3 regions of the Neobacillus sp. NPDC097160 genome follow, and region 3 is predicted to be linked to each of the others. Evidence: riboswitches for the same ligand, from Rfam matches in the RefSeq annotation. Region 3 holds a riboswitch; each other region holds the start of a gene.
What was found. A riboswitch is a leader RNA that binds a small molecule or an ion and turns the genes downstream of it on or off. The one in region 3 is predicted to bind cobalamin.
Positions count from the first base shown of each region.

Region 1 (10,542 bases), on a different contig from region 3:
CACAATAAGATCCGAATCATCCATTATCGAAAGGAATAAGTACTCAACTGTTTTAGTGTCTCCACCTCCGCCGCAAGCTAGGAATTTTGCGCCTAAACTAATATAGGGGATATCCTTTTTTGTGATAATCCACCCCATTGACAACCACATCCTTCTAATATGCAAGTTCCGTGCCAACTTTTCGCATTCATAAAAAAATAGTCCATTTGCAGACTATTTTGATGTTTTGGAACAATCTTGCATTTGGTTTGTTCTTTCTCATGTTGAGAAAAAATGAGAAACAAATCCCTGTTATACGTAAAAATATAATACATTTATTTATTTTTCTCATATTTTCTCACAGTTTCTCAACTTTTCTCATTTTACTATATGTGCAACTTCTTCATTCGCCGGTATAGGGTAGCAAGGCTGACTCCCAGGACAGATGCCGCTTTTTTCTTTCCCTCTGTATGCCAACCATAACGGTCTAATAAATGGATAATTTCACTTTTCTCTAGTTTAGAAGAGGATTTTGGGGCTTCAGCAACCCGCTTTAACGTAAATTCCTCATCTTTATCAAAAACTAGTAATGGCAAGCTTTTCAGTGTAACTGTCTCGCCAATTTCTAACTCGACAAAATGGCGGACGACGTTTTGCATCTCCCGAATATTACCGGGCCATCGATAGTCTAGGAGCTTATGCAGCGCCTCTTCTGATAATCGTTTTGGAGGAAGCTTCATCGCCTTTGAGAATTCCCGCACGTAATGTTCGATTAAAATCGGCAAATCTTCCTTCCGCTCCCGAAGCGGCGGAATAAAAATCGGAATCACACTGATGCGATAATACAAATCTTCGCGAAACTTCTCTTCCTTTACGAGACTTTCCAAGTTTTGATGCGTTGCCGTAATGATCCGCACATCGATGTCAATACTTTTATTCGAACCAATTCGTTCAATGGTTTTTTCTTGAATAACGCGAAGGATTTTCGCTTGTAAATAAAGGGGCATATCCCCGATTTCATCTAAAAAAATCGTTCCCTTGTTGGCTATTTCAAAGCGCCCGGGTTTATCCTTTTCCGCACCAGTAAAGGCACCCTTTTCATAGCCAAACAACTCACTTTCAAGCAAATCCTTCGGAATCGCCGCACAATTGATCGTGACAAACGGTTTCTCCTTCCGTTCACTTTCACTATGGATCGATTGCGCAAACAATTCCTTCCCTGTTCCGCTTTCCCCCCGCAGCATGATGGTGGCATCTCCCTTGGCCACCCGCTTCGCTGCATGGATTGCTTGCTGGAGTGGTTCACTAATACCCTTTATTTCCGCAAACGTATGCAACTTTCGATGTTTCGTCTCACTCTTAGGTGTTTTTAACTTTTTGACAATAATAAGGTAAGATTCAATCTCCCTCTCATATGTAATTGGTTGAACCGTAGCTAAAATATCGCCCTCTCGATGATCGTGAAGCCTCAGCTGCATTTCTACTTTTCGTGTTGCCCCTTGAATCCTTTCCCAACTGGAGGGTGTAAGCAGCTGTGAAATCCTCTCTCCAAGTAAGATCGTTCTTCTTTTTCCTGCCATTGAAGCAAGCAGGTCATTGATTTCCTGAATCACCCCGGTTGAGCTAACAAGACACAATGGCTGGGTAAGGGTTGAAAATACTCTTTTTACTTTCATTCTTGCGAGATTATAGTCTTTATTTACTTGCTCTTTTTCAGCACTCTCCTCTGCCCACTTGCAGCCGAGGTCAGCCAGTTTTTCCAAATAATCAAGCTTGCTTGCAAACTCCTCTTCCATGTTATTTTTTGGAGATAACAGCAAAACTGCCTCCACTTTTAATCTGATTTTTATCGGAAAGTACAGTGTTGGAGTAGAACCTCGGTCTATAGGCACTGATTTCATGCCCGTTTGAAAAATCTCTCTTATCTGCTGCTGATCCACATCCGGCGCTTCAAGCAGTTCCTTTCTTGCTTTGATTTCGACCATTCCCGGGGTATCATTGAATACTTCATGATTTAAATAGGATTCATATTTTTTAGTGAAGGACATTGTCTTCCCTCCTTTTGGATTGTATAGTTAATAAATTATAAACACTGGCAAATTGATAATGCAAAGTGGAAGCAGAGAACGTTTTTTTGCATCCCCATTTTGAATCCCCTATAATTGCAAAAAAAATTTTTTTAATGAAGGTGGCTTACATGAAACAATACACAAATATTTTTCTTGGAACTGCTTTTTCAAGCAATTCACCAAAAGATGTACAAATTTTAAAGGACTATCTTTTCTGTATTAATGCAGAAGGCATGATTGAAAAAGTCGTTGCCCCGGAAGATGCCGACTACCAACCTTTATTGGATGCCTATAGTGGTGATGAAACCTTTCATCGGTTAGCTGAAGGCCAGTACTTCTTGCCTGGTTTCATCGATTTGCATGTGCATGCACCGCAATGGGCGCAAGCTGGAACGGCATTAGACATCCCGCTCTATGATTGGTTAAACACGTATACCTTCCCAATTGAGTCTAAATTTGCGGATGTAGCTTTTGCGAAAAATGTCTACCAAGATGTCGTAAGCACCCTGCTCGCAAACGGAACAACGACGGCGCTTTATTTTGCCACGGTTCATAAGGAAGCCAGTTTAGTGCTTGCCGAGATTTGTGCCGGAAAAGGGCAGCGCGGATTAGTGGGGAAAGTGGTGATGGATAACCCTGAACAAACGCCCGACTATTATCGCGACGCTGATGCACAAACGGCCATAGCGGATACCGAGGAATTTATTTTAGCAGTCAAAGAATTAGCTAAGCGGACGAAACAGGGCGTTTACCCAGTTGTGACTCCGCGCTTTATTCCCAGCTGTACCGACGAGGCGTTAAAAGGTTTAGGAGAATTAGCGGCAAAGTATGATACATATGTGCAATCACACTGCAGCGAAAGTGATTGGGAGCATGGGTACGTCCGGGAGCGTTTTCGGAAAAATGATGCGTTTGCCTTACATGATTTTGGTCTATTACGTGAAAAGTCGGTCATGGCGCATTGCAATTTCTTAGGTGATCAGGATGCGGACTTATTTACGGAAACGGGTACTGCTGTATGCCATTGTCCGATTTCCAATGCTTATTTTGCTAATAGTGTTATTCCCATTGCCCGTCTGCTTGCTAAAGGTGTAGAGATTGGGTTAGGGTCTGACATTTCCGGCGGTTTTTCACCGAGTTTGTTTGACAACGTGAGGCAAGCGGTGATGTCATCGAGGATGTTGGAGGATGGTGTGAATACTGCCCTTCCTGCTGGAGATCGCGGTGTGCCAAATTCCCGCATCACTATTAATGAAGCGTTCTATCTCGCTACTGCCGGCGGTGGCGAAAGTGTCAGCCTGCCAATCGGACGTTTAGTCCAAAACTATGCTTGGGATGTTCAAATCATTGATACGACGTTCGAAACGGCCAAATTGCCTCTCTATGATGCAAATGAGGATTTACATGATATTTTTCAAAAAATCATGTACTTGGCGCGGCCGGAAAACATTTGTGAAGTCTGGGTGCAAGGCGAAAAAGTTCATTCACGGTAATTGTTATTTGAAGGCTGTCTCCGGGCAGCCTCTTTTTTGTTTTGAAGATAGCTAGTTTTAGGTTTCGCAAATAAAGCGGGGGTTTCGCAAATAAACTCGGTCGTTTCGCAAATAAATCGGGGAGTTTCGCAAATAAACTCGTTAGTTTCGCAAATAAATTTCTTGTAAGAAGACAGAAATTGCGAATTCCGGTAAAAATAACGTTTCTAGTGGATGATTTAGTGCTATCAAACCGGCCCTGGCATTGATTCGCTGATATAATTGAATATTCGCTGATAAATCGGTCGGATTCGCTGATATATTTGATTATTCGCTGATAAATCGGTCGAATTCGCTGATATAGTTTATTTCCTAAACACCGTACCTACTTAGAAGTGCCTTTTTCACTGAATTGGAGCCCTTTTCGGCTCTCTGAATCTATTTTCGGGTTCCTATAGCCTCGATTGGAACCCTTTTTGATCCTCTAAATCTAATTCCGGGTTCCAATAGTCTTGATTGGAACCCGCAATAACATATTAACCGCCAATAGACTAATCCTATAGTTTAACAGATTATTTATTTCCCCAATAGTAGGAATATTTATCTGAATTAAATAAAAATTCAGATACTATTTAGCGTTGTTTCTGTTCTTAGGACAATGCTACAGTAAAGCTGCATACGCTTTCAGGTATCATTGTTTAATCATCTAAGATTGATTTTTATACTCAATTATCTAAAAAGGAGGATTCAAAAAATGAGAAAAAAGGGTTTCGCAGTTACCTTGTTCATTGTTCTTTCCCTTGTGGCTGTTACTGTAGTCGGTGCAAAAGCATTATACGAAACAAAACCTGTCCCCACGAAGGATAGACATTCAATTTCGGAAATTGTCCATCCTAATGCCAAATGGGAAAAAGTCACTACTGGCAGCGGCTTCATCGAGGGGATTAATTTTGATCGAAATGGCCAAATATGGATGGTCAGTCCGGCTACCGGGGAAATCATGAAGGTCGAAAACGATCAGGTTAAAATCGTTGATAAAAATACCAATAAACTTCCCGTTGGCGCAATGTTTCATAAAGATGGACGCCTCTTTATCACGGATGTTACAGGCGAACTTTATGCATACAACACCACTACAGGAGAACGCACCTTGATTGTAAATTCCTACAACGGTAAGCCGTTAAACGGCCTGAATGACCTGGTATTCGATGAATCCGGCGGACTTTATTTTACCGAGCCGATGGGGTCTAGCGCAACAAAGCCAATCGGGCGTGTCTTCTATCTGCCGCCGGGAAGTTCCGAGCCCCAGCTTTTTCAAGAAAATATTGCCTACCCAAATGGGATCGCCATCTCGGGAGACGGGCAGCGTGTCTATATCTCTGATTTTGCCACAAATCGAATTATCTCTGTTCCATCTAAAAATGCCAAAGATTCACGTGAAGTAGCGTTTGTTTTCGGGCAATTTGAGGGTGGAATCGGCCCAGATGGACTTGCAGTTGATAGCGAAGGCAATCTATATCTTGCCCATTTTCAAGCGGGAGAAATTGCCGTTCTTGATGCCAGCGGATTTAAATATGGCACTATCCGCTTACCTGAAGATGCAGGTACCTTTACCACTAACCTGGCTTTTCATGATGGCTACCTATATGTAACCGAGTCATCTAAAAACGTGGTTTGGCGTATTAAGGTGAAAAAGGAAGGATTGCAGCCTTTCGGATTACAGTAGATCATCATATGATCCTCTATAAATCTCTCGGTTTTTCTTGGGCTGTCATTAGGACAGCCTCTTTTTTGATTTATATTTAGCCATGGTAATGTAGTACGTACCAAAAAGGATGCCTTTCGAATGTGTTTCCAGTACCGGACATGTAATAATGAATCTTCTATACCAACCTGGGGGCGAAAGCGTCTCTTAAAAAAAGAAAAACCACAGTACAACGTGGTTTTTTTACCTCATTCTTCGACCGCATCGGGGTGTGACCAGCGCGGAAATCGAATCATAAAAGTAGTCCCCTGTCCGACATGGCTTTCTACCGATATCGTCCCTTTCATTGCTTGAATAAGTTGAAACGAGATTGTTAGACCCACACCTGTTCCTTTTTCCTTTGTCGTATAAAAAGGCGTCCCTAATTTGGCAAGCTGGTCTTTTGTCATTCCCTTGCCGCTATCAATGATGTTAATCATGATTTCGTCATCCTTCTCCATCGCCTGAACATGGAGATCGCCACCAGTCCTCATCGCTTCAATGCCATTTTTCATAATATTGACTAAAACCTGCTTCATTTCACTTTTATTACCTTTCATATAAAGGGAATCTTGAATATTCATGTGAATGGAAATGTTTTGGATATTTGAATAAGAGGTCATGAGTGCGACTGTCTTTTTAACCTCGTCCGAAACATTGACAATTGTCAAACCTTCCGTATTCGGTTTTGCCAAGGAAAGATAATCATTAATAATCGATTGCGCATGGTCAAGTTCTGCTAAAGCAATCTCAATATAATGCCTCTGGGCACTTTTTAAATTATCGTCATCATCCATTAACTGTAAAAAGCCGCGAACAGATGTTAACGGATTTCTGACTTCATGGGCAACTGAAGCGGCAAGCTGACTAATCACATTAAGACGTTCATCCTTTTGCAATTTTTCACGCATTTCCATTTGCTGATTGACATTTTCCATGACAAATACAACCATCACTAAGCAAATCCAAGTGATGAAATAAAACACCACCATAAAAGGAATTTGCTCTATTTGATTTTTTGTAAATAGCGTGAGGATCACGATAATCGTGTTAACCCAAAACACAAAACTAACAAACATCAGCTTATTTTTCTTTTTAAATGATTCATATTGATTGCGCATTAAAATGAAAACTGCACAAGTGAGTGAGTAATTGACTAGAACGACATAAAAGCCATCCCCGCCAATGATAAACCGGTACCCTAACAGAACCACCGCTGTGAATAAACCTGGAATAGTCCCGCCATACACAAAGGCGATAATAAAGGGCACAATTCTAAAATCATACACATACTCCTCGGAAAATTTTACAGGAAATGACATCGTTAGAATGAGGATGAGAATTAAAATAATGGTCAGTTTTGAAAAGGGCTTTCTACGCTCGAATTCCTTTTCATTAAAAAATAAATGGTAAACAAAAATAGGTAAGAGGACAATCACTACTTGATATAAACCCACTTCAACACCAATATTCATTGAAAATCTCCTTACCTTCATAATCAAGACAAAAACTATTTATTTTTTACCAAAACCATTACAGAGGGAACATTACAGGTAATTTATACTATTATTATATTAATTTTTATGAATCGTGTAAATTTTTTTAAAAAGGGCGCAATGGCCTAGATTTTGTTTCCCTTTCCGAAAATACTTGAAATACGAAACTATTTATACTATGATTGATTTTAGTTTCTTAACTACATATTGTTATGTTTTTAGAAAATACAACTATATATTGTATTTACCTTAGGTAAAGATGCCGCTAGCGGCTTAATAGGGAATCCGGTGTGAATCCGGAGCTGCCCCCGCAACTGTAATTGCTGACGAAATGAGCAAACCACTGTATGAGAAAGTTTATGAAAATAGACGCTGATATGGGAAGGGCTCAGGAGTAGAATGAAGCATAAGTCAGGAGACCTGTCTTTCTTAAGTAGTTTCACTTCTTCGGGGATTGAGAAGATGAACGGTGGCAGCAAAAGGCAGGAAATCTACTTTTTCCTTTTGTGTAGTGATCCGTTTCATCCACTCGGAGATCCCGAGCGGATTTTTTGTCGTTTCGGGGGTTGATTGTGACACAAAACACTATTGTTTTTCCAGGAGGAATGAAACCATGACTACAAAAATAAAAGATGAATTTCATCTGCTAGTAACTTCTATCAAACAAGCGGCGGAGAAATATCAGTTGGATACAACGATGCTGGAAAAGCAAATCAGAGAATTGGCTGCAACAGGGGCAGCGGCCAACCGGCAAGCGCTGCTCTATGCCGTCAATCAGATTGCGATGGATCAGCCCGATTGGACCTTTGTCGCCGCCCGATTATATTTGAATGAATTATATCAGGAAGCGGCAAAGAACCGGGGATATGACCGCCAAGCAACGTACGGTGATTTTTTCCAGCTAATCAACCAATTAACGGAAATCGGCATTTATTCGAACAATCTACTAAACAGCTATTCGAAAAACGAAATCGATGAATTAGCTAAAGAGATCGACCCGGAGCGAGATACCCTTTTTACATACATCGGGTTATTTTTACTGGCAGACCGCTATCTGGCGCAAGATCATGAGCGAAATGTATATGAACTGCCGCAAGAGCGCTTTATGATCATCGCGATGACGATCATGCAGAATGAGCATCCCTCGAAACGCCTACAGCTTGTGAAAGAAGCCTATTGGGCATTAAGTCATCTCTACATGACCGTTGCGACACCGACATTAGCGAATGCTGGAAAAAGCTTTGGCCAGCTCTCCTCGTGTTTTATTGATACCGTTGACGATTCCCTCGACGGCATTTATTTAAATAATTGGGATATCGCCAGGTTGAGTAAAGATGGCGGCGGTATTGGACTCTATTATGGAAAAGTCCGCGCCCTTGGCTCCGATATTAAAAAATTCAAAGGGAACTCTTCGGGGATTGTGCCGTGGATTAAGCTCGTCAATGGTACTGCCGTCAGCGTCGACCAGTTAGGGCAGCGGCAAGGCGCCATTGCCGTGTACTTAGATGTGTTCCATAAAGATATCATGAACGGCTTTCTCGTTTTGAAAACAAATAATGGCGATGAACGCCGCAAAGCCCATGATATTTTTACCGGGGTGGCTATACCCGATCTTTTTATGAAAAAACTTCAAGAAACAGACGAGAAAGGAAGAAGTATCGGTGAGTGGCATACCTTTTGCCCCCATCAAGTGAAGCAATATATGGGCTGGAGAGATGAAAACGGGACCCCACTTGGACTCGAGGATTTTTATGATGAAACCGACAGGCACTTTTTTTCTGAAAAATACGAGGAAGCCGCGGCCCATCCGTTGCTGCCGCGGAAATCGTACCGGGCGATGGATATCATGGCGCGGATTATGGTGTCCCAGTTGGAAACGGGGACCCCGTATATGTTCTATCGGGATGAAGTGAACCGGCAAAATCCCAATAAGCATCTTATTGGAGCGGGGCGCACCTCGATTTATTGCAGCAACTTATGCACGGAAATCGCGCAAAATATGTCAGCGACAACGATTGTCAACGAATACCAGGATGAAGATGGGAACATCGTCATCGTTCGGAAGCCCGGTGATTTCGTGGTTTGTAACTTGTCTTCTATTAATCTCGCAAAAGCGGTGCCGGCTGGGGTGCTAGAGCGATTGATTTGCATTCAAGTAAGAATGTTGGATAACGTGATTGACTTAAATACCATTTCGGTTGGACAGGCTCAGATTACCAATCAAAAATTCAGGGCCATTGGACTTGGAACGTTCGGCTGGCACCATCTGCTTGCCCTTAGAAGCATTCACTGGGAGTCAGGGGCCGCAGTCGAATTGGCCGATCACCTGTATGAGGACATTGCTTACTATACGATTCGGACTTCCAAGGAGCTGGCCATCGAAAAAGGGACGTATCGGGAGTTTCAAGGATCTGAGTGGCAAACAGGGGCGTATTTTTCGCGAAAAAATTATCGTTCTAATCGGTGGCTCGATTTAGCAACGGAGATTGCGGAAAATGGAATCCGTAACGGCTGGCTAATGGCCGTTGCACCAAACTCCTCAACGGCGAAAATCGGCGGCTCCACAGATGGGATTGATCCGATCTATTCGGTTGAGTATGCCGAGGAGAAGAAAAATTTTAAATTCAAGGTAACTGCCCCGGACTTGAATCATCGAACATATACCTATTACCGCCGGGCAAGACATGAACTAGATCAAGTATGGAGCATTAAACAAAACGCAGCCCGCCAGCGTCACATCGACCAAGGGATTAGCTTCAACCTGTATGTTCGTCATGATATCAAAGCCAAGGATTTACTTAACCTGCATATGGAAGCGTGGCAGCATGGGCTAAAAACGACGTACTACGTCAGAAGTACATCGCAGGCAGAAATAGCCGAATGTGAGGCATGTCAAAGTTAGCATTGGTTTTGTTTTTTAATAAATTTAGCAAAATACGCAGGAGGTTTCTATTAATGGATATTCATGCTCCCTTATCAAAAATAAAATTGCTAAACCCGGAGTTTCCTAATAAATCAACAGGGATCATTAACGGCGAGTCATCCGGCCTGCTGAACTGGAATGATATCGCCTACCCGCAAATGTACGATTTGTATCAAACTTTATTAGGAAACTTTTGGAAGGCGCAAGAAATTAATATGCAGGATGATATTAAACAATGGGACCTGCTCAGCGCGACGGAGAAAGATGTTTTTTTACGGATCAATACCCAGCTTGCCTCGCTTGATAGCCTGCAAACACCGACGATGACGCAAGTGATGGATTATGTGACGGATTCCAGCTTTAAGGCGATTTTTGCTGTCATTGCTCAGCAGGAAGCGGTTCATAATGAATCCTATTCATATATTCTGAGCTCACTTGTTCCTTTGAGCGAACAGAATGCCCGGTTCAATCAAGCGAAAAGTGACCCAATCGTACAGGAGCGAAACCATCTGATTTTGCAGGCATATGAAAGCTTTCGCCAGAACCCCACACCACAGCATTTATTCCAATTAGCGGTGAACTCGATTAATCTCGAGGGGATCTATTTTTATGCAGGATTCGCTTTCTTCTATCATCTTGCCGGTCAGCAAAAAATGCTTAAGACAAGCACAATGATCAGCTATATCCAACGGGATGAAATGCAGCACGCCTACTTCATCTCCCAGTTTATCCGGATTCTGTTAACAGAACATCCTGAATTGAATCATCGGGAAAATATCGACTATGTCTATCGGGCGATTGGAAAAGCTGTCGAGTTGGAAAAGAAGTGGGCTCATTTCATTTTGCGGGATATAAACGG
Region 1 is NZ_JBIWDU010000001.1:286,972-297,513, reverse strand. It holds gene ACIQXV_RS01260 (DUF917 domain-containing protein) at 1-138, opposite strand, end outside; gene ACIQXV_RS01255 (sigma-54 interaction domain-containing protein) at 366-2,027, opposite strand; gene guaD (guanine deaminase) at 2,177-3,541, shown strand; gene ACIQXV_RS01245 (SMP-30/gluconolactonase/LRE family protein) at 4,275-5,246, shown strand; gene ACIQXV_RS01240 (ATP-binding protein) at 5,474-6,739, opposite strand; cobalamin riboswitch at 7,001-7,201, shown strand; gene ACIQXV_RS01235 (ribonucleoside-diphosphate reductase subunit alpha) at 7,374-9,662, shown strand; gene ACIQXV_RS01230 (ribonucleotide-diphosphate reductase subunit beta) at 9,716-10,542, shown strand, end outside.
Region 1: it holds a riboswitch for cobalamin, as region 3 does, so the genes downstream of both, ACIQXV_RS01235 (ribonucleoside-diphosphate reductase subunit alpha) here and ACIQXV_RS11965 (ABC transporter substrate-binding protein) in region 3, are expected to answer to the same signal.

Region 2 (10,542 bases), on a different contig from region 3:
GGGGTTTGCCCCTGCAGCGATACATTCCATGACCGCCACTCTAAACGAGTAATAGGCAACCGTTTCGTATGGTACATGAACAGAGTCCTGTTGCTTCATTCCAATCGCACCGCTATTATCACAAGCAATTATGAGGGATTCCTCACTATTAAAAGAAATGGTGATAATATCCCTCATGGTTTTACCTCATTCTTAACTAACTTTCCTAAGAACATGGAAGAAAGTCGTGGAATAACCACTATGGCGATTCCTGTATTAAGGATGGAACCGATTAGCAAGGACGGAACAATTGCCAAATAAAAGCCTAGATTCATTAAAAATATAAACGGCAGCGGTGCAGCAATTGCATTCCCAAGTATAAAGAGCACAACCGCCGAAATCTTACGGCTGTTTCGATAAAATCTTCCAAAAATCCACACAAGTACAGCCATTTCCGCTGCGATTAAAAAGTGCATCGGGCCTAAAGGAAAGCCGCCTATTACGGCGGACAATAAATGACCAAATGCAGCCACGATGGCTCCTGCACCGCTGCCAAGTAAGGCAGCGGCGATTAGGGCCGGAAAGATATCCAACGCAACACTGCCTACAATTGCAGGGATTTTTATCGCAGCGCCAACAGCAGACAATGCCGTTAACATGGCAAGAGAGCTTACCATCTTTCCTTTCATCAATGACCCTCCTTCCGCTTTCCATCTCTAAACACGATAGCACTGCGCTCGTATTCCACATCACCGACATGCAGGCGAGCGTTGATGACCCTTGCTAAAGCGAAAAAATAATCAGAGAGTCGGTTTAAGTACATTAATGCTAATTCAGGTGTTTTTGGATCTGCCTTCATTAGCGTCACAACCAATCGCTCTGCTCGTCTTGTAACCGTCCGTGCAATATGAATGGAAGCAGAAGGCTTTGTGCCGCCAGGTAAAATAAATCGTTCCAATTCTGGTGCCTCTTCAATATATTCATCAATTTTTTGTTCCAGGTAGTCAATCGATTCTTGCTGAAGCTTCATCACTCGCTTTTCTGAAACATTTGCAAGGTCACCGCCACAGTCAAATAATTCGTGTTGAATTTTTTCAAGATCATGAAGGACATCCTTGAAAATTTCCTGATCAAGTTCTTGGATTGCCTGCCCAACAAAGCAGTTTACTTCATCAACAGTTCCGTAAGCTTCTACTCTTGTATCATCTTTATCTACCCTGCCGCCGATAATACTTGTTTTCCCTTTGTCGCCTGTTCTTGTATAAATTCTCATCAATAATTCCTCCTTATTTAATCGTTTGGTTTAATCCATACCATATGACATCGACTTTGTCTGATTTTGCTGCTAGATCCTGATAGGCCCACCCAGTTACATCGCGCCATACTCGATTTTCTTCTTCCAGTGGGACAATTCCTTTTGTGATATCAGTGCCAATCACAATAAATTTTCGTTCCGCCTTTGCCTTTTCCCAAGAACTCCAATCCTCAAGACATCTAATCCAAATTTCACGGCAGCGGTCAGAATCGTATTGCTTCGTTAACTCTTTCAACCATAATTCGATTCCCTCAAGAACGGTCACAACATGGTTGTTTTCCGGTAACTTGACTGGAAGCGGAATACTGTCATAGGCAGATAACCATTGTTCTTCCTTTTTACCACAATAATTCTTTCTTACCCAGGCTCGTTTGCCATTAAAGGCACCTCCAGTAATGAAGTGCATCGTCTGTCCCCCTTTAAGGATTCTCTCGTAAAAACAAGCTCAAACCCTTGATCATGCTGAGCCTGAAAGCTCCAAAAGTCTTTCTCTTCCGGTGCATATATAGATAAAAGATATCTGATGACTCCGCCGTGGGTGACGACCGCGCAGCTCTTTAGCTGTTGCGAAAGAACGATCTGAATCATCTTATTCCAGCCAGCCTGAACCCTCCTAGTAAACTCATGAAACGATTCTCCTTTAGGTGGATAAACACTCTGCGGATCTGACAGCCATTGGCGATAGCGTTCGTTTTCTTTTAAATCCTCGTATGTTTGCCCTTCCCATTCACCGAAATTCATTTCACGAAAAGCTTCTATTATTATAGGTTTTTGATGTGGAAAGAATAGGTTTGATGTGGAAAGGCATCTTTGCAAATCACTGCTAAAATAGGATTCATAGCTTTTTAACGGTGACATTTTTCTTGACTCAGCCAATAAGGGAGAATCATTCCAGCCTAAATAGGCTTTCCGTTTATTTTCTTCTGTTACACCATGACGAAATAATGCAATAACCACACGGTCATCCACAGAATTAACTCAGTCCCTTCCACTGATGCTCCCACTACATCCCCCGTAATACCGCCAAACCATTTCACAGCTTTCCGACGAAAAATGAAAACACAGACGGCAGCGGCAATAACTAATACAGCAAAAAGAAAGCTACTTTTTTCATATAACAGAATAATAATGAGAAAAAAGACAATATACAGCGGATAAACCCATAGTACCCGAGGCTTTGCCGCGCTTTGAAATAATGAGCCCAATCCTTCATTTTTGGCTGATTTAACCGTTAACAGCAGGACACCCATGACACTTTTACTCAAAAAGGGGATTCCCATTATAAAGATGTAAGTTACGTATTCAACATTCAAAGTACCTTCGTAAATAAATAAAAACCGGCAGCTTAATAAAACGACAAGTGATAGGACCCCGAATGCACCTGTTCTAGGATCCTTCATGATTTCCAATCGTTTCTCTCGATTCTGATAGGAAAAATAAGCGTCACTCGCGTCCATCCAGCCATCCAGATGAATTCCTCCTGTCAGAAGAATTGTAGTCAGCCAAAGCATGAAAGCAACAGCTATATGAGAAAAAGGTGTAAATTCATTGAACACATAAAATAGACTTGAATAGATTAGCCCCTGAACTAAACCTAGGAGTGGGAAAGTTTGCACAGCCTTTCGTAGGTGTTCCTTATCCATCGGTAATTCATAGGGAAACGGCAGTGCCGTAAAAAATTGAACGTTGATCAAGAATCCTTTAAAGATTTTGATCATCTTCTCCCCCATTGATGGATGATCTCTTTTAAAAGATCCCATTTTAAGTGGCGCTTCATATTATCGGCAAGTTTCTCAAATCTTTCATCCGATCCATCTTTTTCAATCATAATTTCGGTTGCCACTGATAATGAATCCTCAACTTCTATCATATGATTTTCGATAAATGGCAAGACACCTAATACAGGAATGCCTGTTTTTTCTTCTATTAGTTTTATACCATCCTCGAATAACGAGAGATCACCGCGGAATTTATTTATGATGATCCCTTTGACCCTTTGCCTCTCTGAAGGTTTTAATAGATCAAGTGTTCCAATAATACTCGCAAACACTCCACCCCGGTCAATATCAGCCACGAGCACCACTGGTACATCGGCCAATTCCGCAACCTTCATATTGACCATTTCGCTATCGTTTAAATTAAGTTCAACTGGACTGCCAGCCCCTTCGATTACCACCATTTCATATTCACTTTCTAATTGAATTAGGGATTCCTTAATTACCTCTATCCCCTTTTCATAAAATTGGTCTCGATACTCTTTGCCGGAAAAGGTTTCAATTGCTTTTCCAAGGTAAACCACCTCTGAAGTCTGATCAGACCTTGGTTTTAATAAAATCGGGTTCATCCAAACTGTCGGCCGGATTCGGGCAGCTTCCGCTTGAATTCCTTGTGCCCGGCTCATCTCGTTTCCGTCAACCGTGAGATAGGAATAATTCGACATGTTTTGTGATTTGAATGGAGCAACTTTTACTCCCTCATTGGCGAAGATTCGGCACAATGCCGTTACAATTAAACTTTTTCCGACGTCTGATGCAGTACCTTGAATCATGACTCCTTTCATTGTCCTGCTCCCTTCCTAATGATTGGAATCCCTGCTTCTACGATAATAGCTTGATCCGCTTCTCTCACTAAATCTTGATGGATTTGTCCCAGCATGCGACCATATAAAAAGACGAGCTCTGAGCCCATCAGGGACTCGTGTAATACTTCATTACTAACCACAATCATGGTGCCGGCTCGATTTTTTATCGCGATAATCCCGGTAATTATATCTTCTTTAATTTGTTTTAAATAGGACCCATTCCAGGTTTGTTCAGTAGAAAATAGTTCATTATTCAACAGTGTTGTAACACAATCTAACAAAATAATATCATTGTCAGAAATAGAATCAGCAAGAGTTCCAATTTGAATAGGCTTTTCGATCGTTTTCCATTGATATTCCCCAGTTTGTCTATCTTTCTGGTGCATTTCAATTCGTTTTTGCATTTCTGAATCAGATGGAACACCAGTAGCTATATAATATAATTGTCCATCTTTATTGCGCTTCCGCTCAATTGCTAGTTTTTCCGCGAGGCTGCTTTTACCGCTTCTGACACCGCCAGTAATGAAGATTAATGATTGATATTGCGGATTAGAACCATGTGACGGCCAATTCAACGAGCATCCCTCCGAGCCATAATAATAGTAAAAATAAGAAAACAGTTCTCCCTAAAATTGCATTCGCCTTTAGGATGTGATCCGATTGTATCGGGTTAAGAGGCTCCCCCATTTTTGCTCTATTAGAGATCATCCCTTTGTAATAGTTTCTGCCGCCAAGTTGAATGCCTAAAATGGCCGCAACCGCTGCTTCCCCCCAGCCGCTGTTTGGGCTCGGATGCTTTTTCGCATCCCGGAACAAGATCGCCCAAGCTTTTTGATAGCTGGTCCTTTCCGGACGTTTTCCAAGCAGCATGATGATTCCTGTCAGGCGACTTGGAATCCAATTCATCACATCATCCCATTTCGCAGATGCCCAGCCAAACTCTTTATATCTTTCATTCATGTGCCCAACCATCGAGTCACACGTATTTGCTGCCCGGTAAACCATCGCTAGCGGTGCCCCGCCAATAAGTGCCCAGAACAAAGGTGCTGTCACGCCATCACTTGTATTTTCAGCAACGGTTTCAATCGTTCCCCTTGCTATTTCACTTTCATCAAGTTGTTCCGTATCGCGGCCGACAATATAGGAAAGTTTTGTTCTTGCTGCCACTAAGTCCCCGGATTTTAACGGATCATAGACTTCAAGCGCCGCTTCCTTCAAGCTTTTTTGCGCAATGGTTGTCGAAATGATGATACTTTCTACAAATACCCCAACAAGTGGATGAATCTTGTATCCTATTAAAACGAAAATCAACACAAGAGAAAAAACAAACAGTAAGACAAAAAGGAGCATTGAAACTCCCTTCCATCTCTTAGACTGTCCGTGATTCCAACGCTTTTCAAATGAGGAGATCATCTTCCCGATCCATCTTACCGGATGCGGCCAATGAGGGGGATCTCCGACAAACAAATCAATGATATAAGCAAACGTAATGGCGATTAAGTGATAAACGATCATGTTTGTTTCCTTTTTTTCGATTTCTTAACTGCCTCTGTCGTACATTGATATACAGCCTTACTAATTAGCTGTCCTAACGGAGAAATCGTTCCGGCGTATTCTAACACCTTTCCGGTTTGCGTGGCTGCAATTAAAATACTATCAGTTGAAGTCCCGGTAGCAATGGTCCCTGTAACTTCATCTAGCACCTCAAGATCATGCATCACCTTTACTTTTGCTTCCGTAGCGGTCATAATGCTTTGAATAAAGGCTTCCTCTGTTAACTCTCCATTAACGAAAATCCACGTATTAATCGTTCCCGGTGTCATTTGATAGACATGCCGCTCACTTTTCGACGCATCAATCGCATTTCCCACCCCGGCGGTAACAACCACAAAGATCGAGAAATCCTCCTGTTCGAATCGCTGGTAAAACACATCCTCGAGATACACCGCTGTCATCATGCCCACTGTTGCCGACGGTTCAAAGCCTTTTGTTTTTAAAAAGTCAGCCATCTCCGCCCGATGATCATCACAATTATATTCCTTACTCACATGACGATTGACAAATGTTTGATGCCAGCCCGTCCCTGAGCCAACCACGCCCGAAGACATGGTTCTTAAAGGAACTGGAGACTCTAGTTCGATAAACTCACTTGAAACGCATACCATTGCTTCAGTGATTTCAATATGCTCCATTTCCTGTTTTACATCAGGCAGTAACACCATTTGCGGTGCAGCCACCTTTGGATGGGGATGCCTTTGAATTTTTGTATGATAAACATCCCTGATTCGATCCTCTTTAAGAACTTCGTTAGGAATATGATTTATATTAATGGTCCCCTTTTCGAGCAGGAGCAAGCGGTCGCAGTATAATCCAGCAAGATTTAAATCATGGAAGATCGAGATTACAGTTAATCCTTTTTCCATTGTCCATAACTTTAAAAGGTCTAACAATTCTTTCTGATACGATAGGTCTAAGTGATTTGTCGGTTCATCCAATAGCAGGATTTCCGGCTCTTGGGCAAGGGCCTGGGCAAGAAATACCCTTTGCTTTTCACCGCCTGATAACGCCTGTATATTTTTATGTTGAAAGGAGGAAATGCCGGTCTGGTCCATTACCCTTTGGACGACCGCTTCATCCTCATCCGACCAGGTTTGAAACCAGCCCTTTTGATGCGCATATCTTCCAAGTGATACGGTTTCTTTAACAGTATAGGAGAATGTTTGGGAAGAATGCTGGGAAAGAACCGCCACCATTTGCGCAAGCTGCTTAATGCCATATTCCTGCAGCTTTTTTCCGCTAATATAAATCTCACCCTGTTTAATCGGCAAGATCCCGCTAATCATTTTTAACAGAGTTGTTTTTCCGCTGCCATTTGGCCCTAATACCCCGAACAACTCCCCTTGATTTACATCAAACGAAATGTTCTTTAATACAGACTCATCTCCATATCCACCTGAAACGTGCTGAACACTGAGCATTTTCTATCAACTTCTTTCCATCCTTTTTCTCTGCAGCAGGATCACCGCAAATACCGGCGCCCCAATTAAAGCGGTTATCACCCCAATTGGTAATTCAGTAGGTGAAATAATCGTTCGCGACAGAAGGTCGGCTAAGATTAAGAATCCACTTCCTGTCAGGATCGATAACGGAAGAAGGTAGCGGTGGTCTGGCCCCCACAAGATTCTTGAAAGATGGGGAATGACCAGCCCAACAAATCCAATCGTTCCGGAAACGGCAACCGCAGCTCCTGTTAAAATTGAACCGGCTGATAAAATGATGAGCTTCCTTTTTTGAACATTGACCCCAAGGTGGTGTGCTCTCTCTTCCCCAAACGACATTGCATTTAATTCCTTTGCATTAAGCATCAGGATGGCCGACCCAATGACAAAAAACGGCAAAATAATTTTTATGTATTCCCAGCCTCTCATCGATACACTTCCCAAGAGCCAGCCAATAATTTGCCGTAACTCATCTCCTGTTAGTGCAATCATAAGTGAAATAAAGGCGCCTAAAAAGGAGCTAAAAATAATTCCTGTTAAAATAATCGTTTCTACTCTCATGGACCGTTCAATTTTCCTGGCAAAGGCAAGAACGAGGAAAATGGTCAAAAAAGAAAATAGGATACTTAGTAATGGCAATGTGAATATCCCGATAAATGGGATAGATAAATGAAAGAACAGCGTCAGAACCGCCCCGACGGAAGCGCCGGATGAGACCCCTAATGTATACGGATCAGCTAACGGATTTCTTAACAGACCTTGAAATGCCGCCCCCGCAATTGCAAGGGACGCTCCCACAAGACCCGCTAATATCACCCTTGGCAGGCGAATATTCAACACAATACTCGTATACATCGGATCAATGGAATCAAGTGAAAGAAACCCAAATAGCTTTGCCATGATAATGTGAATAATCGTCCCCACCGGAACCGAAACAGTTCCGATGGAGATACCAAGTAACATAGAGATCAACAGAAAAATTCCTGCTAATGGAAAAGCTACATATTTATTATTTAAAAACTTCTGGATAAATAGCCTTTGCAAGATCTTCTACTCCTTCAACGATTCTAGGACCTGAGCGTGTCACTCGATCGGAATCTACGTCGATTACTTGCTTATTTTTTACTGCGTTGACATTTTCCCAGCCTTTTCTGCCTAACACTTGCTCAGCTGGTTTTGCCTCTTCATAGCCGCCATATGTAGTGATGATTACATCCGGATTTCGTTTAATGATCTCTTCTTGATCAAGCTGGATCCAGCCCTCTTGATCGTTTGCAAGGTTTTCGGCATTAATCACGGTTAACATTTCATTCATAAACGTATTATTCCCAGTTGTAAAAATATCTGGCGCAGGTGATACTTCAATAAATACGGTTTTCTTTTCTTTTATGTCCTTTGCCTTTTCCTTAATTTCAGCTAATTTTTCCTTCATCCCTTGAATAAGCTCGTCCGCTTTCTTCGCTTCTCCAGTAGCTTTACCAATCATACTGATAGAATCAAACACTTGGTCAAAATTTTGTGCATCATTCACAACGAGGACGGCAATTCCGGCATCTTTTAACTGCTGAAGGCCTGCTTCAGAATTATGTGCAGTAGAGGCATGGGCTAATACTAAATTTGGCTGTAAAGAGATTATTTTTTCAAGATTAACTTCCATACCGCCTATTTTCTCTTTTTTCGTTACCTCTTCAGGATAATTATCAAAATCAGAAACACCGACAATTTCTTTATCAGCACCTAACGCGTAGGCAATTTCCGTATTACTTGGGATCAAAGAGACGATTTTTTCAGGCTTATTTTCTAAAACGACGTCATTCCCTGATGCATCTTTAATGGTAACTGGAAAGGCAACTTCCGCTTTTTTCTCAACACCAGTAGTATTGTCCTCTTTAACTTGCTCTTTCTTTTCCCCACAGCCTGCTAAAACTCCTACTGCTAATAATACGGCAAATAATAGTGCATACCATTTCTTCATGTTTCTTCTCCCTGCTTTCTGTGTAGTTAAAATGTAAGTAACAAAAAAGAAGTCCTGCTAGTGGCAATAAAAAAACATCTCCATACTAATGAAGATGTTGGTACGATTAGATTTCCATTACTCATAAAAAGTAATAGGGCACTAGCCTCAACACCTCCCTATCCTCGTAGGTTTATTGGCGCACAAGAATTAGGCAGGTTTCCTGGCTCATGATCATCGCATCCTATGTCTTCCCATCCAATTAGACAGTGACAAAATATAGGTTGCTCCCATTTACAGTGGCGGGACCGCGTTGGTTTCTCACCAACTTCCCTTTTAAGCTAAAAGTCGTTAAAGACTCACTAGCACCTATTTCCATTATTCATTTTTTGTTAAGTCTATTATTATATAAATTTTAACATTTGTATAGTTTTCTGCTTTAAAGCGGAAAAGCAATCCTTTAAAAAATTTAGATCTCTAATCGATTCTTTTTGTTTCTCTAGATGACAAGACCTCCATCAACACTAAGAATAGTACCATTAATAAAACTCGCATCATCAGAGGCTAAATATAAGTACGCAGATGCAATATCTTCAGGTTTACCCAACTTACGTAAAGGAGTTTTGGCCTCCATTAAATCGAGTATTTTTTGTGGTACTTTAGCAGTCATATCAGTAACAATAAACCCAGGTGCTACTGCATTGACACGGATTCCTTTTGGTCCAAATTCTTTTGCCCAACTTTTTGTTAATCCGATGACACCAGCCTTTGTTGCAGCATAATTTGTTTGACCGATGTTGCCGTGAATTCCAACTACTGAAGAAGCATTAAGGATGACTCCCTCTCCCTGCTCTATCATTATCGGAACCACTTCTTTTGTACATTTAAACACACCAGTTAGGTTGACAGAGATTACCTTTTCCCATGATCCCTCGTCCATTTTTGTCAGCAATCCATCAATCGTAATTCCAGCATTATTAACTAAAATATCAACTTTTCCATATTTATCGACCGTTTCATTTACCATCAAATGAATTTGCTTTGAGTCTGTCACATTACATTGAATAAATGTAATAGATCCATATTCTTCTAACTCGTTGACTGCTGTTAGTCCTGCATCTGGATTCACATCACTGATGATAACAGCGGCACCTTCTTGCAAAAATTTCTTAGCCGTAATTTTGCCGATCCCATTTGCTCCACCCGTTATAATAGCAACTTTTCCTTTGAGTTTCATAATGGCCTCCTGAAAATAGATAATAGATTAGTAGTGAATGGATTGTGTTACCCTTCGAAAAATTCATTTACATGAAGGAGGTACTACGATTCCTTAAAGTTTCGTTTGTCAATGACTCGCTTCGCTTTAAATTGGGTTCTTTCCAATGTGCCGATTGGAAGTAGGTCAATATTAAATGTAACCCCGACTTCGCGTTTGAGTTCCTTAGAAATTTGCTTTTTTAGATCTTGATTGCTTCTGGTCCCCAACGTTTCGCATTGGATTGTTACTTCGTCCATAATATTATCCCGGGTAACAATCATAACGAACTCTTCACCAAGCCCGTCAATTTTTCTTATTACATTTTCCAATAAACTTGCATACACATTTACACCCCGAACAGTGACCATATCATCAATCCGGCCATAAATACCTTTAGGCAGTCTTGGGTAGACCCGCCCACAAGGACAAGGCTCATCAGTCCAAGTTGTTAAATCT
Region 2 is NZ_JBIWDU010000006.1:29,484-40,025, reverse strand. It holds gene ACIQXV_RS09995 (ATP-binding protein) at 1-177, opposite strand, end outside; gene ACIQXV_RS09990 (ECF transporter S component) at 174-668, opposite strand; gene ACIQXV_RS09985 (cob(I)yrinic acid a,c-diamide adenosyltransferase) at 668-1,252, opposite strand; gene ACIQXV_RS09980 (bifunctional adenosylcobinamide kinase/adenosylcobinamide-phosphate guanylyltransferase) at 1,266-1,700, opposite strand; gene ACIQXV_RS09975 (histidine phosphatase family protein) at 1,652-2,251, opposite strand; gene cobS (adenosylcobinamide-GDP ribazoletransferase) at 2,221-3,012, opposite strand; gene ACIQXV_RS09965 (cobyric acid synthase) at 3,009-3,854, opposite strand; gene ACIQXV_RS09960 (bifunctional adenosylcobinamide kinase/adenosylcobinamide-phosphate guanylyltransferase) at 3,851-4,450, opposite strand; gene cbiB (adenosylcobinamide-phosphate synthase CbiB) at 4,425-5,390, opposite strand; gene ACIQXV_RS09950 (adenosylcobinamide amidohydrolase) at 5,387-6,853, opposite strand; gene ACIQXV_RS09945 (FecCD family ABC transporter permease) at 6,860-7,918, opposite strand; gene ACIQXV_RS09940 (ABC transporter substrate-binding protein) at 7,884-8,849, opposite strand; cobalamin riboswitch at 9,025-9,216, opposite strand; gene fabG (3-oxoacyl-ACP reductase FabG) at 9,328-10,065, opposite strand; gene ACIQXV_RS09930 (phenylacetate--CoA ligase family protein) at 10,149-10,542, opposite strand, start outside.
Region 2: it holds a riboswitch for cobalamin, as region 3 does, so the genes downstream of both, ACIQXV_RS09940 (ABC transporter substrate-binding protein) here and ACIQXV_RS11965 (ABC transporter substrate-binding protein) in region 3, are expected to answer to the same signal.

Region 3 (10,542 bases):
TGAAGGTACGTTGGGCATTGTGACCGAAGCCATTTTGCGACTCATTCCTAAGCCACAGGCCAGAAAAACATTGTTAGCGTCTTTTCACAGATTAATTGATTCAGGGCATGCGATCACCAACATTTTATCCTCCGGCATTTTACCGAGTGCGATGGAATTAATGGATAATGCCTGCATCCAGGCAGTGGAGAATTACACGAAGAGTGGCCTCCCTGTTGATGCCGAAGCCATTGTGATCATTGAAGTGGATGGGCATAAAGCGGCAATTGAAGATGAAATCAATAAATGTGCCGAGATTTGCAGGAAGCAACATGCGTCGGACATACTCGTTGCTCAAGATGAAACGGAACGCGATAAAATTTGGCATGCGAGAAAAATGGTTTCTCCGGCGATTGCTAAAATGGGTCCGACGAAAATTTCTGAGGATGCGACCGTGCCACGAAGTCAAATCCCGAACATGATTGAGCGGCTCCATGCCATTCGTGAAAAATTTCAGCTTAATCTCGTTGTCTTCGGCCATGCCGGTGATGGGAACCTTCATCCGAATATCATTACGGATAAACGTAATATCGAGGAAATGAAGAGGGCCGAAGCAGCAATCAGTGAGATTTTTGAAGCGGCGGTTGAACTGGGCGGAACATTATCAGGAGAACATGGAATTGGCTTGTTAAAGGCCCCATATATGGAGATGGAATTGGGGAAAGAAGGGATCCACTTTATGAAACTTATTAAAGAGGCATGGGATCCGAACCATATCCTGAATCCAGGGAAAATTTTTCCGGAGCCTAACCAAACAAAGGTGGTATTAATTTAGATGGAAAAACTCCTTTGTCATACAGAAGATAAAAAGTATGCCTCCATGTTACATAATCAAACGTATGAAGCCGCAAATATGTGTATTCAATGCGGTTATTGTCTACCTGTTTGCCCGACCTTTCAAACGATGGGGAAAGAATCCCATTCGCCCAGAGGTAGAATCAATCTTGTTAAGGTCGCAGCCGAGGGGAAAATTGATGTGCGGACGGATTTAGCATCGTCGATTGATTTATGCCTTGGCTGCCGTTCCTGTGAAGTGGCCTGCCCGGTAAATGTTCCTTATGGAAAAATATATGAATCAGCCAAAGAGGTGATGGCAACCCAGCGCGTAGATGAACGGCTTGCAGAAGGTAAGAGGGGTAACACGTTCCAAAATGCGGTCCTTCTTCATCTATTCCCTCATAAAAAGCGACTCAGGCTGGTAGGGAATGCGCTTTGGTTTTATCAAAAAACGGGGGTAAATAAGCTAGTTCAGAAAATTGGAGTAATAAATAAACTATCTGAGTCGATGGGACAATTTGAAAAAACGCTCCCGCAAATTGAATCACCCTTTAAGAGATATAAATTTGGGAAGATATATCCAGCTAAACGCAGGAAAAAAATGTCGGTCGCTTTTTTTCCTGGATGTATTATGGATGCGGTTATGTCGAGAATGAATCGGTTGACGATCGAATTGCTTCAACATGTTGGATGCGAGGTAGTTATACCAAAACAGCAAAATTGCTGCGGTGCGTTACACGCACATCAGGGGTTGATGGGTGAGGCTAGAGAATTAGCCCGTGCTAATATTGAGGCATTCGAGTCAACTGGTGCAGTTTATGTTATTAATAATGCAGGCGGCTGCGGTGCGATGCTTCGTGAATATGATCAGTTATTCAAGGATGATTCAGAAATGCTAGAGAGAGCGAGGTCCTTTGTTAAGAGGTCCCGGGATATCTCGGAAGTTCTCGGTGAGCTTGGTCCATTGCCTTTTAAAAAAGAGATTAATAAAATTGTTACTTACCAAGATTCATGTCATTTACGTAATGTTCAAGGTGTTAGCAAGGAACCTAGAGAGATTCTTCGTTCAATCCCCGGCATTACTTATGTTGAGATGGAACGTAGCAGTGATTGCTGCGGATCAGGCGGCATCTACAATCTCCTCCATTTTGATGAATCTATGGAAATAGTAGATCATAAAATGAAAAATGTTTCTAATACAAAAGCAAAGGTAATCGTATCCTCCAACCCTGGCTGCCTTTTACAAATGAGATTGGGTGTAGAACGAAGTAATTTAGCAAATGACACCGAAGTTTTGCATCTGGTTGAATTATTGGCTGATGCATGTGCCATTCAATAGTGGTCAATGGTAGGATATTTGATAAGAATAAGCCATCCGATTAATTGGATGGCTTATTAAGCATTTTGCCTAAGGTAGGAGAACTAGAAAGAATATATTCGAAAATTGTTAAACTAGAACCCACCTTTAAGTCCCCTTGAATCATTCTCTTTTGCTCTTGAAGCTCGTTTTCAGTCTCGTTTATTAGAGATAATTACTTTTTTACCATCCCGTATAAAATTTCACCAGCAGGCGTTAATGTAATTTTTTTGTTGTTCGTTCAAATAATTTACAACCTCATTGTTCCTCCAGTTGTTTTATTTGGAGTAGGAGAAAAAAGTCGCAGGAGACCATATCTGAGAGTACATGACACGCCTTGAGAATTTTTTTAATTTTGATGTTACTTTATTCTCACCTGTCCACTGTTTCTAGAATAGTATGTAGAAAGGAGGTGATCATAATGAACTTAACTCTTTCAGGCTGGATGCTTTATACAATGTGGGCTGTTTTTGGACTAATGAGCATTAATCTTCTTATCTCTCTATTTAAATCATTTGGGAAGGGATCTTTCGATACAGCTTTTGTATTAGATTATTTAAAGGATATTTTATACTACGTTCTTCCATTGAACATTCTAGCAGCTATGGCTCCAATGGATCCTACTAACTGGACTCTAGTCATTTTTTATTACGTTGGCGGTATTGCTGTCATTGTAAAGTATTTAATGGACATTAAAAATAGTTTCACTAAATAAATGTGTGGGTCTTCCTTCTTGGATGGCCTTATTAATTGTTGAAAAAATAGCACCAAATCAATAAAAAAGGACTATCAAACAAACATTTTGATAGTCCTTTAATTTTGCATTGTTAATGTTTGTGAAAATTAACGAAACCCGTTAAACACTATCATGGTTTTTTTAAAATTCATTCTCGAAATTATTTTTATTGACCAGACTCACTAGAATTATCTTTCGTTTCAGAACCATCTTCTGTATCAGTTTGAGTACCATCATCCGTTTGTTCTGTATTTGTATCTTTCGGATCAGTACTAGCGTTAGAGCATGCAGTTGCGGCTCCAAGCACCATCATTGCAGACATCAAAGCAAATAACCATTTCTTAAAATCTTTCATTAGTCTTCCTCCTTGATCGCTTGAAATTTTGATACAGTAATATCATACAAGCATTCAATGGAAAAAAGAGCTGATTTTCCATATCTTAACACAACGTAATCGTATCAATAATTTTCTGACATATTCCTTATCTGATATTTACAGACTCTTCACGCAGTTTACAATTTATTAATTTTGTGAAAATTCTTAACAAACTAGGCTGGTCTAATGTATAATGGGTTTCATTAATTAATGGAAAGGGATTTAAAAAAATGAACTCCTCTATAAAAGATCAAATTGAACAATTTAAAATGCGAAATCAAAATCGTGGGCGTTTATTAGTCAGCTGCCCAGACCAGCCAGGCATTGTTTCAGCAATTTCCCAATTTTTATTTTCCTTTGATGCTAATATCATTGAGTCCAGTCAGTATTCCATCAATCCGGAGGGCGGGGTATTTTTTATTCGGATTGAGTTTGAATGCCCTTTTTTAAAAGAGAAAGAAAACGAAATGGCAGAACAATTTACAGAAATCGCATCGAAGTTTTCTATGGAATGGCGGTTAACTCCTGTTTACAAAGTGAAAAAAACCGCGATATTTCTATCGAAGGAAATGCATTGTCTGTTAGAACTTTTATGGGAATGGCAAAGCGGCGATTTAATGACAGACATTGCTTTAGTCATCAGTAATCATGAAGCGGCAAGGGATGTGGTGGAAGGCTTAAATATCCCTTTCTATTATATTCCGGCAAATAAAGAGATTCGTGACCAAGTGGAAGAAAAACAACTACATCTTCTTGAAGAATTCGATATTGATGTGATTGTCTTAGCTCGATACATGCAAATTCTAACACCGAAATTTGTTGCAGCTAATCCTAAAAAGATTATCAACATCCATCATTCCTTCTTACCTGCCTTTATTGGCGCAAGACCGTATGAACGCGCTTATGAGCGTGGGGTGAAATTAATCGGGGCGACTGCACATTTTGTAACAAATGATCTGGATGAGGGGCCAATTATTGAACAGGACATTGCTCGAGTCGATCACCGTTCTGATGTCGATACACTTAAAAAAATGGGTCGTTCTATTGAACGAAGCGTATTAGCGCGGGCTGTTAAATGGCATCTGGAAGACAGGATTATTGTTCATCATAATAAAACGATTGTATTTTAACTGTTAAGAAATGGTTTATCTTTAGTGTCAATAACTATTAGCATAAAGTGAAGTTCGAATTTTTTGTAATTCAATCATGGAGAATAATCATGTCATGAGTACAGATAAAACTATGAAATGCGCCACTTTACTAGCCCTTTTTATCAAAAAAAATTAAGAAATAATATGATTAGACCATTTCTATTATTCTGAATGGAATTACCAAAAAAACCATAAAAAAGTAAAATAATAGATTAAACTGCTTGTTACTCCTATTAAAATGAGGTATTATTAAATAAATTTAAAAATTGAATATTCGGAAGAATATATGGTGTCGATGTTCGACTTAATAGGGAATCTGGTGAAATCCAGAGCTGTCCCCGCAACTGTAAGTGTTGATGAAATGAGCATGCCACTGGAACAGCTACGTGAATAGCGACTGTTCTGGGAAGGGTTCAAAGTAAGATGACGCACAAGCCAGTAGACCTACCTATACTCCATCGTTTTACGTCTTCGGGAGGTGAGAAGTTAAACGGCATATAACAGAAATGATCTATTTCTATATTTTTACAATCTTTATGCCGCTTTAGCTCATCTACAATTGATGAGCTTTTTTTGTTGAGATGTTATTAGTACAAAAATAGGAGAAAAGAGAAATCATGATGAAGAACAACAAGTTTTATACATTACTATTTGCCCTATTTTTAGCAATGGGTTTACTAACAGCGTGTGGAGGTACAAATACCGCAAAACAGGCGGCAGCTACTTCTCAAGAGAAAGGTCAATCTGCCAATGATTCAGTAAAGGACAATTTGCCAGAAGAAACCTCTTATCCTTTCACTTTTAAAGATGCAACAGACGTTGAAATAACGATAAATAAGAAACCGGAGCGAATCGTGTCGCTGCTACCCAGCAATACAGAGATTGCTTTTGCACTGGGATTAGGGGATGAAATTATCGGTGTCAGTGATTATGATACCTATCCAAAAGAGGTAGAAGGGAAAGAGAGGGTTGGAGGACAAGAGTTTAATGTGGAGAAGATTCTCTCCTTAAAACCTGATCTTGTCCTTGCAGATAGCACGATGATCGGAGCGGCTGGCGGCCGGATTGACCAGCTGCGTGATGCAGGTATTACGGTTGCCGTGATTCCTGCTTCCGATTCATTTGCCGAAGTGTATGATACGATTAGGCTGATTGCGCAAGCAACTGGAACAAAAGAAAAAGCGGATGCTATAATCAATCAGATGAGGACTAAGGTTGCTGAGATTGTAGCGAAAGTTAGTCATATCCAAGAAAAAGAGCAGCCTATAGTCTGGCTAGAAATCGATCCTACTCTCTGGACAGCAGGTAAAGGTACGTTTATGAATGAGATGATTGAAATGCTCCATGCCAAAAATGTAGCTGGTGATATGGATGGCTGGTTGCAATTAACGGAAGAGAAAGTGATCCCGCTTAACCCCGAAGTGATCATCACCACCTATGGATATTATATCGACAATCCAGCGGAACAAGTATACATCCGTACTGCTTGGAAGGATGTAACTGCGGTAAAGGAAAAGCGCGTTTATGATGTGAATTCCGAAATCGTCAATCGTCCAGGACCACGTTTGGCGGAAGGACTGGAGGAATTTGCAAAAGCCATTTATCCTGAGATCTACTCAAAATAACTAATCGATTCATGGGTAAGTATTTGTGGTTAAGAAATCAATTGCTGTAGGAACAATTGATTGGAGATTAAAATTTTTGGTAATGAAATAATAATAGACTTTAACTTGAGGAGGTTGTCTAAATGAAGGTATGCTCGTTTTTACCCGCCGCTACCAATATGATTTATGAAATGGGACTAGAAAGACATCTGAATGGAGTCACGTTTGAATGTCCATCGGATAAACCAAAAGTTGTTCGTACTCATCTCGAGGGACGTAACCTTTCAAGTGCAGAAATTGAAACTTTTGTAACAGAATCATCTAATATGGGAAAAAGTTTATATTATGTGGATATGGAATTATTATCAGAGATAGAACCTGATCTTGTATTTACACAAGATGTATGTGACGTATGTCAAATTAGCACCTCTGTTGTTCAAAGAGCCATTGGCTCTCTTAAAAAGCAACCAAAAGTTGTGCCATTAATACCGCGAAGGCTGCGTGATGTATATCAGAATGCACTAACCATTGCAACAGAGCTTGGAGAAGAAAAGGTTGGCCTTGATTTCTTAGCTTCCTTACAAAAGAGAGTACGTGCAATTACTGACAAACTTCGTGAACACCAAGTAGAACCGAAAAGAGTGATGATTATGGAATGGTTAGATCCAATTTATAATTGTGGGCATTGGATTCCTGACCAAATCTCTTTGGCGGGTGGTGTGGATATGTTGTCCAATCCGGCAGGTTACTCTGTAGTGACTCCTTGGGAAAAAGTACAACAATATGATCCGGAAGTATTGGTCATTGCGCCTTGCGGTTTTCAGGTGGAACGATCGATACAGGAAATCGATCAGCTTACAAGTAAACCTGGGTGGAGCGAATTGACTGCAGTAAAAAACAAGGCAGTCTATCTTGCAGATGCAGATTACTTTACAAGGCCAAGTACCACATTGGTAGACGGAATTGAGTTACTAGCCGCCCTCTTCCATCCGCAGCTGTTTGGAATTCCAGAATCATGTAAGAAAAAGGTTGTATCCATTTTCGATACAGAATTATCAAGGGTGTAATAGATAATTTCTAACCAAGGACCGGGCGGTTTTTTGCCCGGTTTTTCTTATTCTTTTATACAAAAAATTACTGTTTGAACACATGTCGCCCAATCACTAGAGTTGTCGCCCTTGAATCGAGCCAACGACTGGTAGCGATGGCGGGATTGTAGAAATATAACGAACCAGCAGCAACACTCCGGTTCTCATTTAATGCTTCGTGTACAGCTTTAATAGAATCCTCATCAGCAGATTTATTGATCTGACCATTTTGAACCGGCTGGAATTGCCCCTTTTCATAAATAACCTCTTTAATCGTGTTAGGGAAGGACGGGCTATCCACTCTATTTAGGACCACACAGGCAACAGCCACTTTTCCTTGATAGGGCTCACTTTGAGCCTCAGCTCTAACCAATCTAGCAAGCAGATCTATTTCATATTCTGAATACCCTATTACTATTTCAGGTTTTGTAGGATGCTCTTCTGATTTATTTGTATAAACGGTTTGTCCAACATGGATCAAATCAATATTTTCGATTTGCGGGTTAAGTCTAGTTAACTCATCTAAAGTTAGCTTATTTTCATTTGCAATCTTTGTCATCGTGTCCCCACTTTTTACAGTATAAGCAAGGGTTGGAGAAGCAAATAAGAGTGTTGCTGCTATTGTTAGTATGGCAATTAGTTTTTTCATGGTTTTATTCCTCCCAGTTGATTTCTCGTGAATCATTGATTAGTTTCTATTTCTATGAATCAAATCGATAGATTAGTATTACAGTTTCATTACATAGAAAAGAGAGGGATTCTTTTAAACTTAAAGAACCTGGTCATCAATCGGGGGTAATTTGCGTACAAACCCAAGCTTTGAATATGGATCTTACTAAATGATTGATTATTCATTCATTTTTGTTTACCATTAAATAGATAATTCAAAAAATTGAAACGGTGAATTATTTCTATTTGTCTAGCTACTTACCCAAAGGGCGGTAATCCTTTAATCTAACCCATGAAAAAGGAGTGAAGATGAACGGTCATGATACAATTGTCAATGAATGAGGACGTTATGTGTGTCGAGGGGAATGTTCAACGATCAGGACTTAAATTAGGAACGGTTTATTCTTTTTTAGTAGATGGAATGGTAATTGATACTGGGCCACAGTGTCTTGAAGCAGACCTCATACCTTTTTATGAAAATCAAAACTTTGAGTTAGTGACCTTAACGCATAGCCATGAGGATCATTCTGGTTTAGCCCCCTGGATTCAGGAAAAAAGCAATGTTCCCATCTATGTCCATCCAAAGGGGATCAGTGTTTGTGCGGAGGCTTGTCCCTATCCGAAATACCGCCAAATTACCTGGGGCGTGCGGTCAGAGTTTAATGCCTTACCACTTGGAGATATGATTCAATCACGTCGTCGAGAATGGAAAGTCATCTATACACCAGGCCATGCCGATGACCATGTCGCAATTCTTGATGAAGAAACGGGCCGATTATTTTCTGGAGATTTGTTCGTTGCTACGAAGACAAAGGTCATAATGGACAGCGAATCCATTCCGATCATTATCGATTCCATTCGCAGGCTGCTCACCTATGATTTTCAATCGCTGTATTGCTGTCATGCCGGCTACATACAAAATGGAAAAAGCATGCTGAAGCAAAAGTTAGATTATCTTGAGAATCTGTCCGGTGAAGTGGGAGACCTCTACAAGGAAGGACGCTCTATTGAGGAAATTGTACACGTGCTTTTCCCGAAAAAGTACCCAATTATCGCTTTTTCCGAAGGACAATGGGATTCACGGCATATTGTCACTTCCATCCTTACCGGAATCTGAAAAGGATTTCAATAGTTGTTAATTCATGGACTAACCAATCTAGGTTGGTCCTATTTCTATGCTTACTTTGATAGTCCGGTATTACCTAAGTCTTAAGTCCGATAGAAAAATCAAGCTCAAGCGCAATTATGAAACATATAGAAAAAAGGTAAGATGGAATCAAGATAAGGAAAACAAATTGATTAGCGAAATAAAGGAGGAAAATAAAATGAAAAAATTTGGTCTGCTGGTAGCTGGTGGCCTTGCCGCCATTATATTACTGAAAACAATTGGCCCAATGGTTGGATTACTGGTTAGTCTCGGGATTCTTTATTTCATCTTTAAACAATTTTTAAAGACGGAGTCAACAGGCATGAAAATCGGGTTAGTCATCATCGGCTTAATGGTCCTTTCAGCAACGATCCACCATATCCCAGCTCTTATTGGCGTGGGTGCCGCGTATGTGCTCTACCTTGTTTATAAAAATTGGAACAAAAACAAAAAGACGCCAACGAAAAATGAAACGGATCCATTTGTTAGTTTTGAAAAGCAATGGAATGAATTAAAAAAATATTAATTTTTAAAGGAGAAATGGAACATGACAAACCTATTTACAAAAATAAAAGATTTCATCGTCGCTGATTTAAATGAAACTCTTCATCAAAAAGAAAAACAAAATCCGATTGCGAAACTCAATCAATACCTCCGCCAATGCGAGCAGGAAGCAGCGAAGGTGGGCAAATTGGTTGAACGCCAATCTCAATTAAGGGATGAATTTACTAGAGAGTATAGTCTGGCAGTGGAATTTGCTGAAAAAAGAAAACACCAAGCGGAAATTGCTTTAAAAGCAGGGGAAACTGAGCTTTATCAATTTGCTGCAGCTGAGCATCAGCAATATTCAGAGAGGGCACAGCGCCTAAAAGCTTCACATACACAAGTAACCGAACAGCTGGAAGAATTAGAGCGAAAACATGAAGAAATGAAACACAAATTAAAGGATATGCATCTTCGTCGTATGGAATTAATGGGCCAAGAAAATGTATCTCGAGCTAACCTTGGAATGAACCACGTGTTAGAATCTGATTCGTACACTACTCAATCTTATTCAAAGTTTAAGGACATCGAAAACTATCTTGACCGATTAGAACAAAAGATGCACAGCTCTTTCTTCCGCAGCACAATTGATAGTAAAGTAGCGCAGTTAGAAAAGGAAATGAGTAGCAAACCTTTGGATCTAACGAAAGAATAAAATCTTGAATGGGCGGTGATGAATGGAATCACTGCCCTTTTACTATTATTCATGTCTTATTTTTCAAAAAAATAATAGATCTTTATTCAATTTGTATTGTAATCTGGGAAATTTCATTATAGCCGTACCCCTTACGATTCCAGTATGCTTGATTGGGTTGTGAGTGGCCATTGGAATCAAAGGCACGAACCTTGATGGTGTATTCGTTATTTCTTTCGAAAACATGGGAGTAAGACCATTTCATCCATTGATATTTATGTGGTTTGTATTGAAGGGATGTGGATTTCCAAGTGGTCCCGTTATCCAAACTGATTTCGACAGAAGTTATAATCCCTTCGCCAGTCCAAGCTATGCCCGTTACTTCATGCTTTCCTGGTTTAAGTATTTGACGGTCAAGTGG
Region 3 is NZ_JBIWDU010000007.1:132,251-142,792, reverse strand. It holds gene ACIQXV_RS11990 (FAD-binding oxidoreductase) at 1-814, shown strand, start outside; gene ACIQXV_RS11985 ((Fe-S)-binding protein) at 815-2,155, shown strand; gene ACIQXV_RS11980 (hypothetical protein) at 2,595-2,888, shown strand; gene ACIQXV_RS11975 (hypothetical protein) at 3,076-3,264, opposite strand; gene purU (formyltetrahydrofolate deformylase) at 3,516-4,415, shown strand; cobalamin riboswitch at 4,706-4,902, shown strand; gene ACIQXV_RS11965 (ABC transporter substrate-binding protein) at 5,057-6,061, shown strand; gene ACIQXV_RS11960 (ABC transporter substrate-binding protein) at 6,184-7,107, shown strand; gene ACIQXV_RS11955 (cell wall hydrolase) at 7,175-7,777, opposite strand; gene ACIQXV_RS11950 (MBL fold metallo-hydrolase) at 8,117-8,914, shown strand; gene ACIQXV_RS11945 (lmo0954 family membrane protein) at 9,123-9,470, shown strand; gene ACIQXV_RS11940 (PspA/IM30 family protein) at 9,492-10,142, shown strand; gene ACIQXV_RS11935 (sulfite oxidase) at 10,225-10,542, opposite strand, start outside.